One region of the Streptomyces sp. NBC_01260 genome, then DNA from elsewhere that is predicted to be linked to it. Evidence: riboswitches for the same ligand, from Rfam matches in the RefSeq annotation. Region 1 holds a riboswitch; each other region holds the start of a gene.
The links. Region 1 has a riboswitch for S-adenosylmethionine ahead of OG322_RS41800 (putative leader peptide). Riboswitches for the same ligand answer to the same signal wherever they lie in the genome.
Positions count from the first base shown of each region.

Region 2: another riboswitch for S-adenosylmethionine. It lies ahead of OG322_RS03585 (hypothetical protein); the one in region 1 lies ahead of OG322_RS41800 (putative leader peptide).
Region 3: another riboswitch for S-adenosylmethionine. It lies ahead of OG322_RS28360 (aminotransferase class V-fold PLP-dependent enzyme); the one in region 1 lies ahead of OG322_RS41800 (putative leader peptide).

Region 1 is NZ_CP108464.1:8,537,210-8,541,413, reverse strand. It holds gene OG322_RS38070 (amino acid ABC transporter ATP-binding protein) at 1-288, opposite strand, end outside; gene OG322_RS38065 (amino acid ABC transporter permease) at 285-1,289, opposite strand; SAM riboswitch class IV at 1,889-2,036, shown strand; gene OG322_RS41800 (putative leader peptide) at 2,014-2,139, shown strand; gene OG322_RS38060 (glutathione S-transferase C-terminal domain-containing protein) at 2,402-3,115, shown strand; gene OG322_RS38055 (ATP-binding cassette domain-containing protein) at 3,100-4,204, opposite strand, start outside.
Region 2 is NZ_CP108464.1:788,732-792,935, forward strand. It holds gene OG322_RS03575 (cytochrome P450) at 1-885, opposite strand, end outside; gene OG322_RS03580 (hypothetical protein) at 990-1,169, shown strand; gene OG322_RS03585 (hypothetical protein) at 1,160-1,549, opposite strand; SAM riboswitch class IV at 1,598-1,707, opposite strand; gene OG322_RS03590 (phosphocholine-specific phospholipase C) at 1,871-3,937, opposite strand.
Region 3 is NZ_CP108464.1:6,359,178-6,363,381, forward strand. It holds gene qcrB (cytochrome bc1 complex cytochrome b subunit) at 1-519, shown strand, start outside; gene trpD (anthranilate phosphoribosyltransferase) at 646-1,710, shown strand; SAM riboswitch class IV at 1,794-1,911, shown strand; gene OG322_RS28360 (aminotransferase class V-fold PLP-dependent enzyme) at 2,084-3,499, shown strand; gene OG322_RS28365 (Lrp/AsnC family transcriptional regulator) at 3,562-3,843, opposite strand; gene OG322_RS28370 (rhomboid family intramembrane serine protease) at 3,840-4,204, opposite strand, start outside.

The DNA.
Region 1 (4,204 bases):
GATCTCGGGCTTCTCCAGGTGGTTGATCACACGCAGGAGCGTGGACTTGCCGGAGCCGGACGGTCCGAGGACGACCGCGACCTCGCCGGGCCGCACGGCCAACGCCACGCCTTCCAGGACGCGTTGGGAGCCGTACCACTTGTGCACATCGTGCACCTCGACCGCGGCGGGGCGTGTCGCGAGGGTCTTTACGATCTCCGCCGCCGTTCCCGTCCCGGACGCCCCAGTCGTGCCGGCCGCGCCGGTCTTCTCGATCGCCCCGGCCTCTTCGGTCGCCCTGGCGGTCATATCGCCGTCTCCTTCCGGACCCGAGCCCGTAGATCGCCGAGACCGGTCCACAGCTTCTGCCGCGGCGTCGGCGGCAGGGTGCGCAGCGCGCCCCGCGCGTAGTACCGCTCGACGTAGAACTGGATGACGGACACGACGCTGGTGAGGATCAGGTACCAGGCGGTGGCCACCAGCAGCAGCGGCACAATGTCGCCGGGGTAGGTGCTGCCCATGCTCTGCACGGAGCCGAACAGGTCGAGCAGCGAGACGTAGAAGACCAGCGAGGTGCCCTTGATCAGGCCGATCAGCTGGTTGACGTAGTTCGGGGTGATGGAGCGCAGGGCCTGCGGAAAGACGATCTTCGCGAACTGGTACCGCCTCGGGAGGCCGAGGGCGGAGGCCGCCTCGTGCTGGCCCTGATCGACCGAGAGGATGCCGCCGCGGACCACTTCGGAGGCGTACGCCGCCTCATTGAGGCTCAGGCCGATGACGGCTACGGCCATGTCGGTGGCGAGGCGGGACTCGTCGAAGGTGAAGAACGCCGGGCCGAACGGCACTCCGACGCTCAGTGTGCGGTAGAGCGCGCTGAAGTTGTAGAGGAACAGCAGGACCACGATCAGCGGCACCGATCGGAACAGCCAGGTGTAGACCCAGCTGACCGCGCGCAGCACCGGGCTCGGGGAGAGTCTGGCCAGTGCCAGCAGTACGCCACCGAGCAGCCCCAACGCGGCGCTGTACACGGTGACTTCGAGGGTGATGAGCAAGCCTTCGAGGATCGTGGGCCGCAGGAACCAGTACTGGAACCGGTCCCACTGGTAGAAGGGGTTGGTCGCCAGGCCGTGGACGGTCTGGGCGACCAGCACGAGCACGACGGCCGTGACGATCCAGCGGCCGGGACGCAGCAGCGGAAGGACCCGCTGCGCCGTCAGGGGCTTCGGCGCTGAGGGTGGGCCGGGGCGGGTGACCGCCTCGGGGGGCGGCGCTGATCCCGAGGACACAGCGACGCCAGGAGATTCACTCACGGAGGGCTCCAGCGGATGCGGACAGCCCGGACCGCGGCCGGCAGCGACGCCGCGCCGATCAGGGACGAATCGGCGGGACGCGGCGAGCGGCGCGGAACGGGGGCCGGGCGGGGAGAGGGCGCACCGCGACAGCGGTGGACGTCAAGGACTCGGAAAGCTGAGGCTCAGAAGAGCGGAGAGCCGGGAGGCCAGAGGCTCAGAAGGCCGTCAGCCTTAACAGGAAACGCGACAAACGGCCGTACACAGTGCGCTGTTGACGCGCTGCAGGTCGACGGAGCGGTCCGCGCACAGCAGGACGCGGCCGCGGGACCGCCAGGCAGCCATCCCCTCAGCTGCGTGCATCGCTCTCACCGTCACCATTCCGCCCCGCGGGGCCTCACGTCTGCCGAACGTCCACCGGTCCGGTCCGAACCCGGGCACCCCACCGCGTACGAGGGTTGCCGACTGCCGCACCAGAGAATTTCCTGACGCTCATCACCGGTCCGCGCCGCAAGTTAGGCATGGCCCCCGAGGGAATGTCAACGCCGGTGACCACCAGGCGAGACGGCCCGTCCGGCCTTCTTGACGGCGTCACGTGGGGCACCGAAACTGACATGGACGGTCACGATTGTCAGCGCTTCCTGTGCGGGTTTCGCCCTGCTCAGGCAGTTCATCGGCCCCGGCCCGCTGGCAGGCAACCCTTCCACCGCGACGGGGTGCCCCGGGTGACGACCGGGTCCTGCCGGTGCGGCGGGGCAAGCGTGGTCTCGCGTCTCGCGAGCCCCGAAGTCGGGACCGGTGGGAATTGCCCAGGAACGGCTTGACGAGGCGTCTGCACATCGATCTGCAGCGGGTCTCCAGCGCTTACTAGCCCGGCATTCCCGGACGCGTACCGGCCCGCCCGTTCCATCCGGACCGGTACGAAAGCGCAGTCGGTCGACATCCGGCCGCTGGTGCCCACGAGGCGGCGGCGGCGGCTTCCTCGTTCCCGCAGGGATTCCCACAGTGATTCCCATAGGAGAGTCATGCCCGAGACAGCTTCTCGCAGTTCCAGCACAGACAACTCAGCTACGTGCGAACCCATTTCACCCGGGGCGATCGCGTTCGCCCCACGCCTTCGCCCCACGGCCGCGGTGCGGTCCTCCCGCATCCACAGCCGTATCGGCGTCGGCCTGGCCGGCGGCTTCTACCCGGCACCGCACCGCTACGAGCTTTTCCTGTCGTCGAGTTGTCCGCGCTCTCTCCGCATCTCGATCACCCTCGGTCTGCTCGGCCTCAAGGACTCGGTCGCCACCACACTCCTGGGACACCCCGCCGAGACACCCGATGCGTACGCCTCGCTGCGCAGCGCGTACGAGGCCACGATGCACCACTACGACGGAGCGCTGACGGCGCCCGCCCTGTGCGACCGGTGGAGCGGACGCATCGTCAGCAACCACACCCCCGACATCCTCCGCGACCTCGCGGGCCTGCTGTCCGGCCACGACGAGGCCTGCCCCTCCTCCCTGCGCCCGCCGGGCCTCGCCGCGGACATCGAAGCCCTCCGCGACCTGCTGGACCGCGACGTCACCCCGGCCGCCGGGCCCTCGGAGCGTTCGGCGGCGCTGGACCTGCTGAATCACCACCTCGCCCTGCGGCCCTACGTGCTGGGCGAGGAGCTGACCGCTGCGGATGTGGACCTGTGGGTGGCGCTCGTCCATCTCGGCCCGGCCGGCACCCTTGGCGGCCACCCCCGGCTCCGGGACTACGTGAGGCGCCTCGGCGACCACCCCGCCTTCCCGGACACACCGGGCAGGACGGCGGCAGCCGAGGGCCTCGGTCAGGGCCTTCCTCAGGCGCCGACGTAGGCCGCGAGGTGCTCGCCGGTGAGGGTGGAGCGGTCCGCGACGAGGTCGGCCGGGGTGCCCTCGAAGACGAGGCTGCCGCCGTCGTGGCCGGCGCCGGGGCCGAGGTCGATGATCCAGTCGGCGTGCGCCATGACCGCCTGGTGGTGCTCGATCACGATGACCGACTTGCCGGAGTCCACGAGCCGGTCGAGCAGGCCGAGCAGTTGCTCGACGTCGGCGAGGTGGAGGCCGGTGGTCGGTTCGTCGAGGACGTAGGTGCCGCCCTTCTCGCCCATGTGCGTGGCCAGCTTGAGCCGTTGCCGCTCGCCGCCGGACAGGGTGGTGAGCGGCTGGCCGAGGCTGAGGTAGCCGAGCCCTACGTCGGCGAGCCTACCGAGGACGCGGTGCGCGGCCGGAGTGTGCGCCTCGCCCTGGCCGAAGAACTCCTCGGCCTCGCTCACCGACATCGCGAGCACCTCGCTGATGTCGCGGCCACCGAGGTGGTATTCGAGCACCGAGGCCTGGAACCGCTTCCCCTCGCACTCCTCGCAGACGGTGGCGACGCCCGCCATCATCGCAAGGTCGGTGTAGATGACGCCGGCGCCGTTGCAACCGGGGCAGGCGCCCTCGGAGTTGGCGCTGAACAGCGCGGGCTTCACGTCGTTGGCCTTCGCGAACGCCTTACGGATCGGGTCGAGCAGTCCGGTGTACGTCGCGGGGTTGCTCCGTCGTGAGCCGCGGATCGCACCCTGGTCGATCGACACCACCCCGTCCAGGCCCGAGACCGAGCCGTGGATCAGCGAGCTCTTGCCGGAACCGGCGACTCCGGTGACGACGGCGAGGACACCGAGCGGAATGTCGACGTCCACGTCACGCAGGTTGTTCGCCTTCGCGCCGCGGATCTCCAGCGCGCCGGTGGGCTTGCGCAGCGTGTCCTTGAGGGTGGCCCGGTCGTCGAAATGGTGGCCGGTGACGGTGCCCGCGGCCCGCAGCCCCTCGACGGTGCCCTCGTAGCAGACGGTCCCGCCCGCCGTCCCGGCGCCGGGGCCGAGGTCGACGACATGGTCGGCGATCGCGATCGTCTCCGGCTTGTGCTCCACGACGAGCACC
Region 2 (4,204 bases), 7.7 Mb from region 1:
CACCTCGTTCATGGCCTCGGCCACGCTGCGCCGCCCACCTGCCATCGAGTCGGCGAACTCGGCCTCGGTGAGCATCAGCCGCAGCGAGTTGCTGATCCAGTCGGCGGTGGTGAGGTGCCCGGCGGCCGTGATGGCCATCAGGTCGAGCATGTACTCCTCGTCGGTGAAGGCCTCGGGGAAGGCGAGCATCCGGGAGGTCACATCGTCCCCGGGCTCGGCGCGCTTGGCGGCGACCAGCCGCCGCATGTGCTCCCCGAAACGCAGATGAGCCTCCTGCGCCCCCGGACCGCCGTCGGCCAGGTCCTTCAGCACCTGGGCGATGTCGGCGCCTTCGTCATCGGGGAATCCGACCAGCCGCGCGAGGACGAGTACGGGAAGGGGCTCGCAGAAGTCGGCGACGAGGTCGGCGGTGCCCCGGCTGCACACGGCGTCGATCAGCCGGTCGGCCAACTGCTCGCAGTGGCTGCGGATCTGGAAAGGGTCGGCTCCTTCGAGGGCGGGCCCGACCATCCGGGCGTGCCGCCGGTGTTCGTCACCCGCACTGAAGTAGATGGACGGCAGGGGCCGCCCGACCATGGGCAGCAGCGGCCAGTCCTCGGGGATGTTCTTCCACTGGTTCCACAGGCCGACATCACGCGGGAAGAGCTCGCCGTCGCTGGTGACTTGATGCAGTTCGCGGTACCCGATCACCAGCCAGGCGGGGAATCCGCCCAGCAGTTCCACCGGGGCGACCGGCCCGTGATCACGCCGCATGGCGCGATAGACGGCATGCGGCTCGGTCTGGAACGCGGGCCCGCTGAGCGGCACGGCCCCCGGCGCCGCGTGCGCGGGGCACTCCGGAGGGGGCAAGGTGGGCTCGGGCTCTGCGGAGGAGGGGCGCGTCATCGTCCTGACTTCTGTGGCGGAAGCTTCACGCGTCACGATCATGCGATCAACGCACGCCCACTATAAGGATTTTATGTGACGCCACAGCGGTCAACTGCGATCAAATGTGCAGCCCGAACGAAGCCCCGAGCGGACATCTCCACACAATTGACCAACATCTCGAAGTACCGCCCCCGACCACCCCGCGCCCGACCACGCGTCGCCCTCGCCCCGGCTACGGCTACGGCTACGGCTACGGCTACGGCTACGGCTACGGCTACGGCTACGGCTACGGCTACGGCTGACTGGAGCCTGCCGCGGCGCCGCACAACTCCCCGCTGACGAGGGCCACGTTGACGAGTCCGGCGACCTGGTCGTCGCCGTTCACGAGCTTCAGCGCATGCCACCGGGACAGCCAGTACACGCGTCCGCGGTGACCGGCGAGCGCCTCCCTCAGCAGGTCCGGAGCGTGCGTCCACACCTCTGGAAGGCCGCCCGCGTAGTCGAACGCGGCACGCAGTTCGACCCACCCGTCGTCCCGGACGTCACCGGCGGTCAGCAGTATCTCGACGGCCTGCCCCGGCTCCTGCCGGCACTTCTTGGCATGGATCCAGTGCACCTGATGGCCTGCGGCGTAGCGCTCGCAACCGTCGCTCCGCACCGAGCCGGTGAGGTGACGCAGCATGGTGAGTCCCGCCTTCCGGGGATGAGGGACCCCGAGCGCCTGCACCACGGTCCGCTGTTCCCCGCACCTCGCGCACGGGGCAGGTCGTCACCCGGAGCACCCGCAGCGGAGCGGGGTGCCGTCCAGCCAGCCGGGGCTGCGCGCTGGAGCTCATGACCCGTCAAAACCCTAACGCATTGGGGCGGTACGCCCCGACGGGCGGCGCCGCACAGCCGACGGATAGTCAGGGGTGCATGGGGACAGGGCCGGACCCGGTCCCCATGCACCCCTGTCCTTGCGATGACGGCTCGATCAGCCGGTGCCGCGGCACGGGCCGGTCGGTCAGCCGGTGACGAGCCCGGGGTCGCTCGTGCCGGCCTCGCCCGTCTCGATGTGCCCGGCGAACCGCCGCAGGAACGTGGCGTCCGCGTCCGAGACCACCGTGATGTCGTACCAGCGCTTGCTTCCCCGCAGGTCAACGGCGTGCTTCACGGTCGTGCCCGCACGCACCTTGAATGTCTGCGCCCCGCCGCCGTAGGCATCCGCGTTGCGCACGGTCAGCTGGACAGTGCCCGTGCCGGCATGGGTGAGAGTCAGGTCGAGCCCTCCGTTCGTGGCGTTATGACGTGCCGTCACCTCCGGTCCTGCCGCCTTGCCGGGCCCCCGGAAGGCGCGCAGGAACCCGTTCGGACCGTGCACGGTGAGGTCGGTCACTTCCTTGGAGTAGGCCGTGTTCCAACGGTCGGAGAGCGACTTGCCCGCCTCGGTGGTGTAGGTCCAGGGCCCGTCGCCGCGATTCGCGGACGTCACCAGGAACTGCGCCCCGGCCGCGTCGCCGCCGCTGAAGGTGAGCTGATACTTCCCGGAGGCCGGGTCGGCCACCCCGTCCACGAGGGGCGCGTACCGCAGTGGCCGGGTGCGCCGCGAGCCGGGCTCCTGCTTCGGCACGCTGCCGGAGGCCGGCGGCGCCGGTACGTAGTCGGGGTGCCGGTTGCCGTCCGGCGGCGCGTATCCGTCCGTGGAGGGCAGCGAGACGGGTGCGGTGTCCTTGCGGCGGAAGTCGAAGGCCGAGGTGAGATCGCCGCAGACGGCGCGCCGCCAGGGCGAGATGTTGGGCTCGTGCACGCCGAAGCGCTCTTCCATGAAGCGGATGACGGAAGTGTGGTCGAAGACCTCCGAGCACGAGAAACCGCCGGTGCTCCACGGGGACACGACCGTCATGGGCACACGCTGGCCGAGCCCGTACGGACCGGCCAAGTACCGGATGTCGCCGGGAAAGTGATCGGCGGAGGTGTCCACGGTGGACAGCCCCTGCGCGGCCCCGGACGGTACGAACGGCGGCACGACGTGGTCGAAGAATCCGTCGTTCTCGTCGTACGTGATGAACAGGGCGGTACGGCCCCAGACCTCGGGGTTGGAGGTCAGCGCGTCCAGCACCTGCGAGATGTACCAGGCTCCGTAATTGGCGGGCCAGTTGGGGTGCTCGCTGTAGGCCTCTGGCGAGACGATCCACGAGATCTTGGGGAGCGTCCCGGCCCGGACGTCGGCCTTCAGATCGTCGAGGAGCCCGTCACCGTTCTTGACGTCGGTTCCGGTGCGCGCCTTGTCGAAGAGGGGTTCTCCGGGCTTGGCATTGCGATAACTGTTGAAGTAGAGAAGCGAGTTGTCGCCGTAGGTCCCCCGGTAGGCGTCGTTGATCCACCCCCAGGAGCCGGCGGCGTCGAGCCCGTCGCCGATGTCCTGGTAGACCTTCCACGACACCCCGGCCTCCTCCAGCCGCTCGGGGTAGGTCTTCCAGCCGTACCCCGCCTCGTCGTTGCCGAGCACGGGACCGCCGCCGGTGCCGTCGTTGCCGGTGTACCCGCTCCACAGGTAGTAACGGTTCGGGTCGGTCGAGCCGAGGAACGAGCAGTGGTACGCGTCGCAGACGGTGAACGCGTCGGCGAGCGCGTAGTGGAACGGAATGTCCTCACGGGTGAGGTGGGCCATCGTCGTAGCGGTCTTGGCAGGCACCCACTGGTCGTACTTGCCCTTGTTGAGAGCCCAGTGACCACCGGCCCAGTCGTGGTTCAGGTCCTGGAGGAACTGCAGCCCGAGATCGTCGGCGGGCGGCCGGAACGGCAGCACCTCCCGTCCGAGGAAGTCCTTCTGATGCCAGACCGGCTTCCCGCTGGGCAGCGTGACCGGACGCGGGTCACCGTAGCCGCGCACACCCTTCATGGTGCCGAAATAGTGATCGAAGGAACGATTCTCCTGCATCAGCACGACGATGTGCTCGACGTCCTGGAGCGTGCCCGTACGGCCCTTCGCGGGCAGTGACGCGGCCCGGGCGATGCTGCTCGACAACGCGGTGAAGGCGACCGTTCCCCCGGCGAGTTGCAGGAGTCGGCGACGGTTGAGTTCTTCCATGAGAGGGGCCTCTGTGGGGTGAGGAAACATAAGGGCGAAAGCGACTGGAGTGTTCCAGAACCGGCGGGCCGGCGGAAGACCCGTGCAGTGTGCACACGGTGGCATTCGGCCGAACACTCGGCGGCGGGAAGGCGGGGGCTCCCGTTCGCAGTCCGGACCGTGGCATCCGCCGCCGCGTCCGGGTACGCATGAATGCTGCGAGCCGGAACTGGACTGCGAGGTCGACATGTCGGCGAAAGAGAGCGCGACCGGGCCGGTTTGCCGTGA
Region 3 (4,204 bases), 2.2 Mb from region 1:
GACCGCCCGCGCAACGCTCCCACCCGTACGGCCTTCGGCGTGGCCTGGATCACCGAGTACATCATCGTCTTCATCGGCGGCGGCAACGACCTGTGGGCCACGCACTTCCACCTGTCGCTGAACGCCATCTCGTGGTTCGTCCGGATCTTCATCTTCGTGGGCCCGGTCATCGCGTTCATCGCCACCCGGCGGATCTGCCTCGGCCTTCAGCGCCGGGACAAGGAGAAGGTGCTGCACGGGCGCGAGTCCGGGCTCATCAAGCGCCTGCCGCACGGTGAGTTCGTCGAGGTCCACGAGCCGCTCTCACCCGCGGCGCTGCACACGCTCACCGCGCACGAGCAGTACAAGCCGCTCGAGATCGGCCCGACGGTCGACGAGAACGGTGTCGAGCGCAAGGTGTCCCTGGTCCACAAGGTGCGGGCCAGGCTCAGCCAGAGCCTGTACGGCGAGGACAACCAGATCGCCAAGCCCTCTGCCGAGGAGTACAAGGAGATCAACAGCGGCCACGGCCACCACTGATCACCTGAACTGATCGCCACAGCAGGAGCCCCGCCCATCCATACGATGGACGGGGCTCTTCGCTGTCCCCCGCGCTCGATAGGGTGGTCACATCCCTTTATCGGCTGTGGACCCCAGGAGCGGACCATGAACGTTGTGACCCCGGTCGGCGGCGACAGCGTGGCGGCTCGTACCTGGCCCGGCGTGCTGACCCCGCTGCTGCGCGGCGAGGACCTGAGCGCCGACGACACCGCGTGGGCGATGGACCGCATCATGAGCGGTGAGGCGACCGACGTGCAGATCGCCGGCTTCGCGGTGGCCCTGCGCGCCAAGGGCGAGACCGTCACGGAGGTCACCGGTCTGGTCCGTGCGATGTACGAGCACGCCACCACGATTCACGTGCCCGGCCGTACGGTCGACATCGTCGGCACCGGTGGCGACATGGCCAAGACGGTCAACATCTCCACCATGTCCGCGATCGTCGTGGCGGGGGCCGGGGCCAAGGTCGTCAAGCACGGCAACCGCGCCTCCTCCTCGGCCAGCGGCTCCTCCGACGTACTGGGCAAGCTCGGCGTCAATCTGGATCTGCCCCCGCAGCGCGTCGTCGAGGTGGCCGAGGAGGCGGGCATCACCTTCTGCTTCGCGGTGAAGTTCCACCCCGCCCTGCGGTACGCGGCGAAGGCCCGGGCGGAGCTGGGCGCCCCGACCACCTTCAACATTCTCGGTCCGCTCACCAATCCGGCCCAGGTGCGCTCCCAGGCCATCGGGGTCGCCGACCTGCGGATGGCACCCATCGTCGCGGGCGTGCTCGCCGAACGCGGCAACTCCGCGCTGGTCTTCCGCGGCGACGACGGCCTGGACGAGCTGACCACCACCGCGACCTCCAGGGTCTGGGTGGCCCGGGACGGCGTCGTGCGCGAGCAGGCCTTCGACCCGCGCGACGTCGGCCTGGAGCTGGTACCGGTGGAAGCGCTGCGCGGCGCCGACGCCTCGTACAACGCCGATGTGGCCCGCCGGCTGCTGGCCGGCGAGACCGGTCCCGTACGGGAGGCCGTCCTGCTCAACGCGGCGGCGGCCCTGGTCGCGCTGGACCAGGGGGAGGGCACGCTTACCGAGCAGCTCGCCGCCGGTATCGCGAAGGCCGCCGAGTCCATCGACTCCGGGTCCGCCGGGCGGGCGCTGGAGAGATGGGTCAGGGCCAGCAACGCCTGAGCGCAGGGAATGTGAAGCAGGGCGCAGTCCATGATCTGGACTGCGCCTTGCGCGTTCACCCACGTATGGCAAGATGCTGGGCAGGTCATGAGTGACAGCGACTACGGCCCCGGCCCGCTGTCCGGCAACCCTCCGTCCGTGGCGGGGTGCCCCGGGTGAAGACCAGGCCGTAGGCAGCGAGGTCTGCGGCAAGCGCGGACCCCTCGACGTCGTGAGACGTCCACCCGTGGGGTCCTGGTCCTCAGGGAGCCTCTGTGAGCAAGCGAATGCGATAGGGCTTTTCGGCCCTCCTCCGCACACCCTTCTTCTTCCTTCCGTGCTGCCGCGTATCCGCGGGCACGCGGAATTCGCCTGCCTGTTACGGGAGTTCGTCATGTCTGTCTTCACCGCTGCCGCCGACCAGTCCATTTGTGCCCCGTTGCCCGTTCTGGGGAAGGATGTGACGGTTCCGCTGGTGACCGGCGGTGAGGTCACGTACGCCGCGCTGGACTACGCCGCCAGCGCCCCGGCCCTGCAGCGGGTGTGGGACGACGTCGCCGCGTACGCGCCGTACTACGGCAGCGTCCACCGCGGCGCCGGATACCTCTCGCAGCTCTCCACGGACCTCTTCGAGAGCAGCCGGGTCACCGTCGCGGAGTTCCTCGGCTGCCGCGCCGACGATCAGGTGGTCTTCACCCGGTCGACCACCGACTCGCTCAACCTGCTGGCCGCGGCGGTTCCCGCCGACTGCCAGGTCTTCGTCTTCGAGACCGAGCACCACGCGTCGCTGCTGCCCTGGCGCGACGCCCGCGTGACCTACCTGAACGCCCCGCGCACCCCCGCCCAGGCCGTCGCCGCGCTGGAGCGGGCACTCGCCGACCGCGATCCTTCCCCGAGCTCTCAGCTTCGTTCGAGCAGGGGAGGCCCCACTGGTCCCGCGCTGGTCTGCGTCACCGGCGCCTCCAATGTCACCGGTGAGCTGTGGCCGGTCAAGGAGCTCGCCGCCGCCGCGCACGCTCACGGCGCGCGGATCGTGCTGGACGCCGCGCAGCTGGCCCCGCACCACCCCGTCGACATCGCCGAGCTGGACGTCGACTGGGTCGCCTTCTCCGGACACAAGCTGTACGCGCCGTTCGGCTCGGGCGTCCTGGCCGGCCGCTCCGACTGGCTGCGCGACGCCGACCCCTACCTGGCCGGCGGCGGCGCCTCCCGCAAGGTGGCCCGGCGGGCCGGCGGCGGGGTGGACGTCGAGTGGCACACCACCGCCGCCCGCCACGAGGCAGGTTCCCCCAACGTCATCGGCGTCTACTCCATCGCCTCCGCCTGCAAGGCGCTCACCGAGGCCGGATTCGAGGGCCTGGTCGCCCGGGAGCAGCAGCTCGTCACCGCGGTCCGTGCCGGACTCGCCGAGGTCCCCGCGGTCAAGGTGCTCTCGTTGTTCGGCGACGACGCCCCGCGGGTCGGCGTCATCTCCTTCGTGGTGGAGGGCTGGAACAGCTCGCACTTCGCCGCGGCGCTCTCCGCGGAGTACGGCATCGGGGTGCGCGACGGACTGTTCTGCGCCCACCCGCTGGTGCGCACCCTGCTCGGCAGCGACCCGCAGGACGTCGGCGAGTGCGGTGCGCCTGAGGCCGATCCGGGGGAGAGGTCGCTCAACGCGATCCGGGTCAGCTTCGGTGCCGGCACGCCGGACGAGCACATCGAGCGCTTCGTGCGGGCGGTCAAGGAGCTGGTGAGCGAGGGCGCCCAGTGGAAGTACCGCACCGAGGGCGGCCGTTGCGTCCCGGACCGGGGTACCGCCCAGGTCTGAGGGGCGCAGAACGCGTTCGGCCGGGTACGGACAGCTGTCCGTACCCGGCCGAACGTATGTACCTATGCGTCCAGGCCGATGGCGAAGGCCGCCTCCAGGTCGTGCTGCGAGTACGTACGGAACGCCACGTGGGTGTCGGTCCCCTCGACGCCGGGGATCTTGCTGATCCGGCCGGGGATGACGTCGGCCAGATCGTCGTGCTTGGCCACCCGGACCATGGCGATCAGGTCGTACGTACCGGTGACCGAGAAGACCTCGCTGACGCTGTCCAGCGCTGCGACGGCCTCGGCGATCTCGGGAATCCGGTCCACACTGGTCTTGATGAGCACGATCGCGGTGATCACGGCTGGCTTTCTCCCTCGGTGGCCGTGGCTGGAGATCTCACTCTAGCGCCACGCCGGTAGCGCCCCCAGGCGTAGAGGAAGCCGATGGCGAAGCCGACCACATGAGCGAGATAGGCCACGCCGGGGCCGCTGCCGGCGCCCTTGGCGGCCAGCCACTGCAGCACGAACCAGAAGATCAGCACGATCCAGGCGGGGAAGCGCAGCGGCAGGAAGAGCAGGAACGGGAACACGCTGGTGACCCGGGCCCTGGGGAAGAGGTAGAGGAAGGCGCCCAGTACCGCCGAGATCGCCCCGGACGCGCCGACGAGCGTCTCGTCGGACGTGGCGTGCGCGGCCGCGTAGGCGAGCAGGGCGAGGTAGC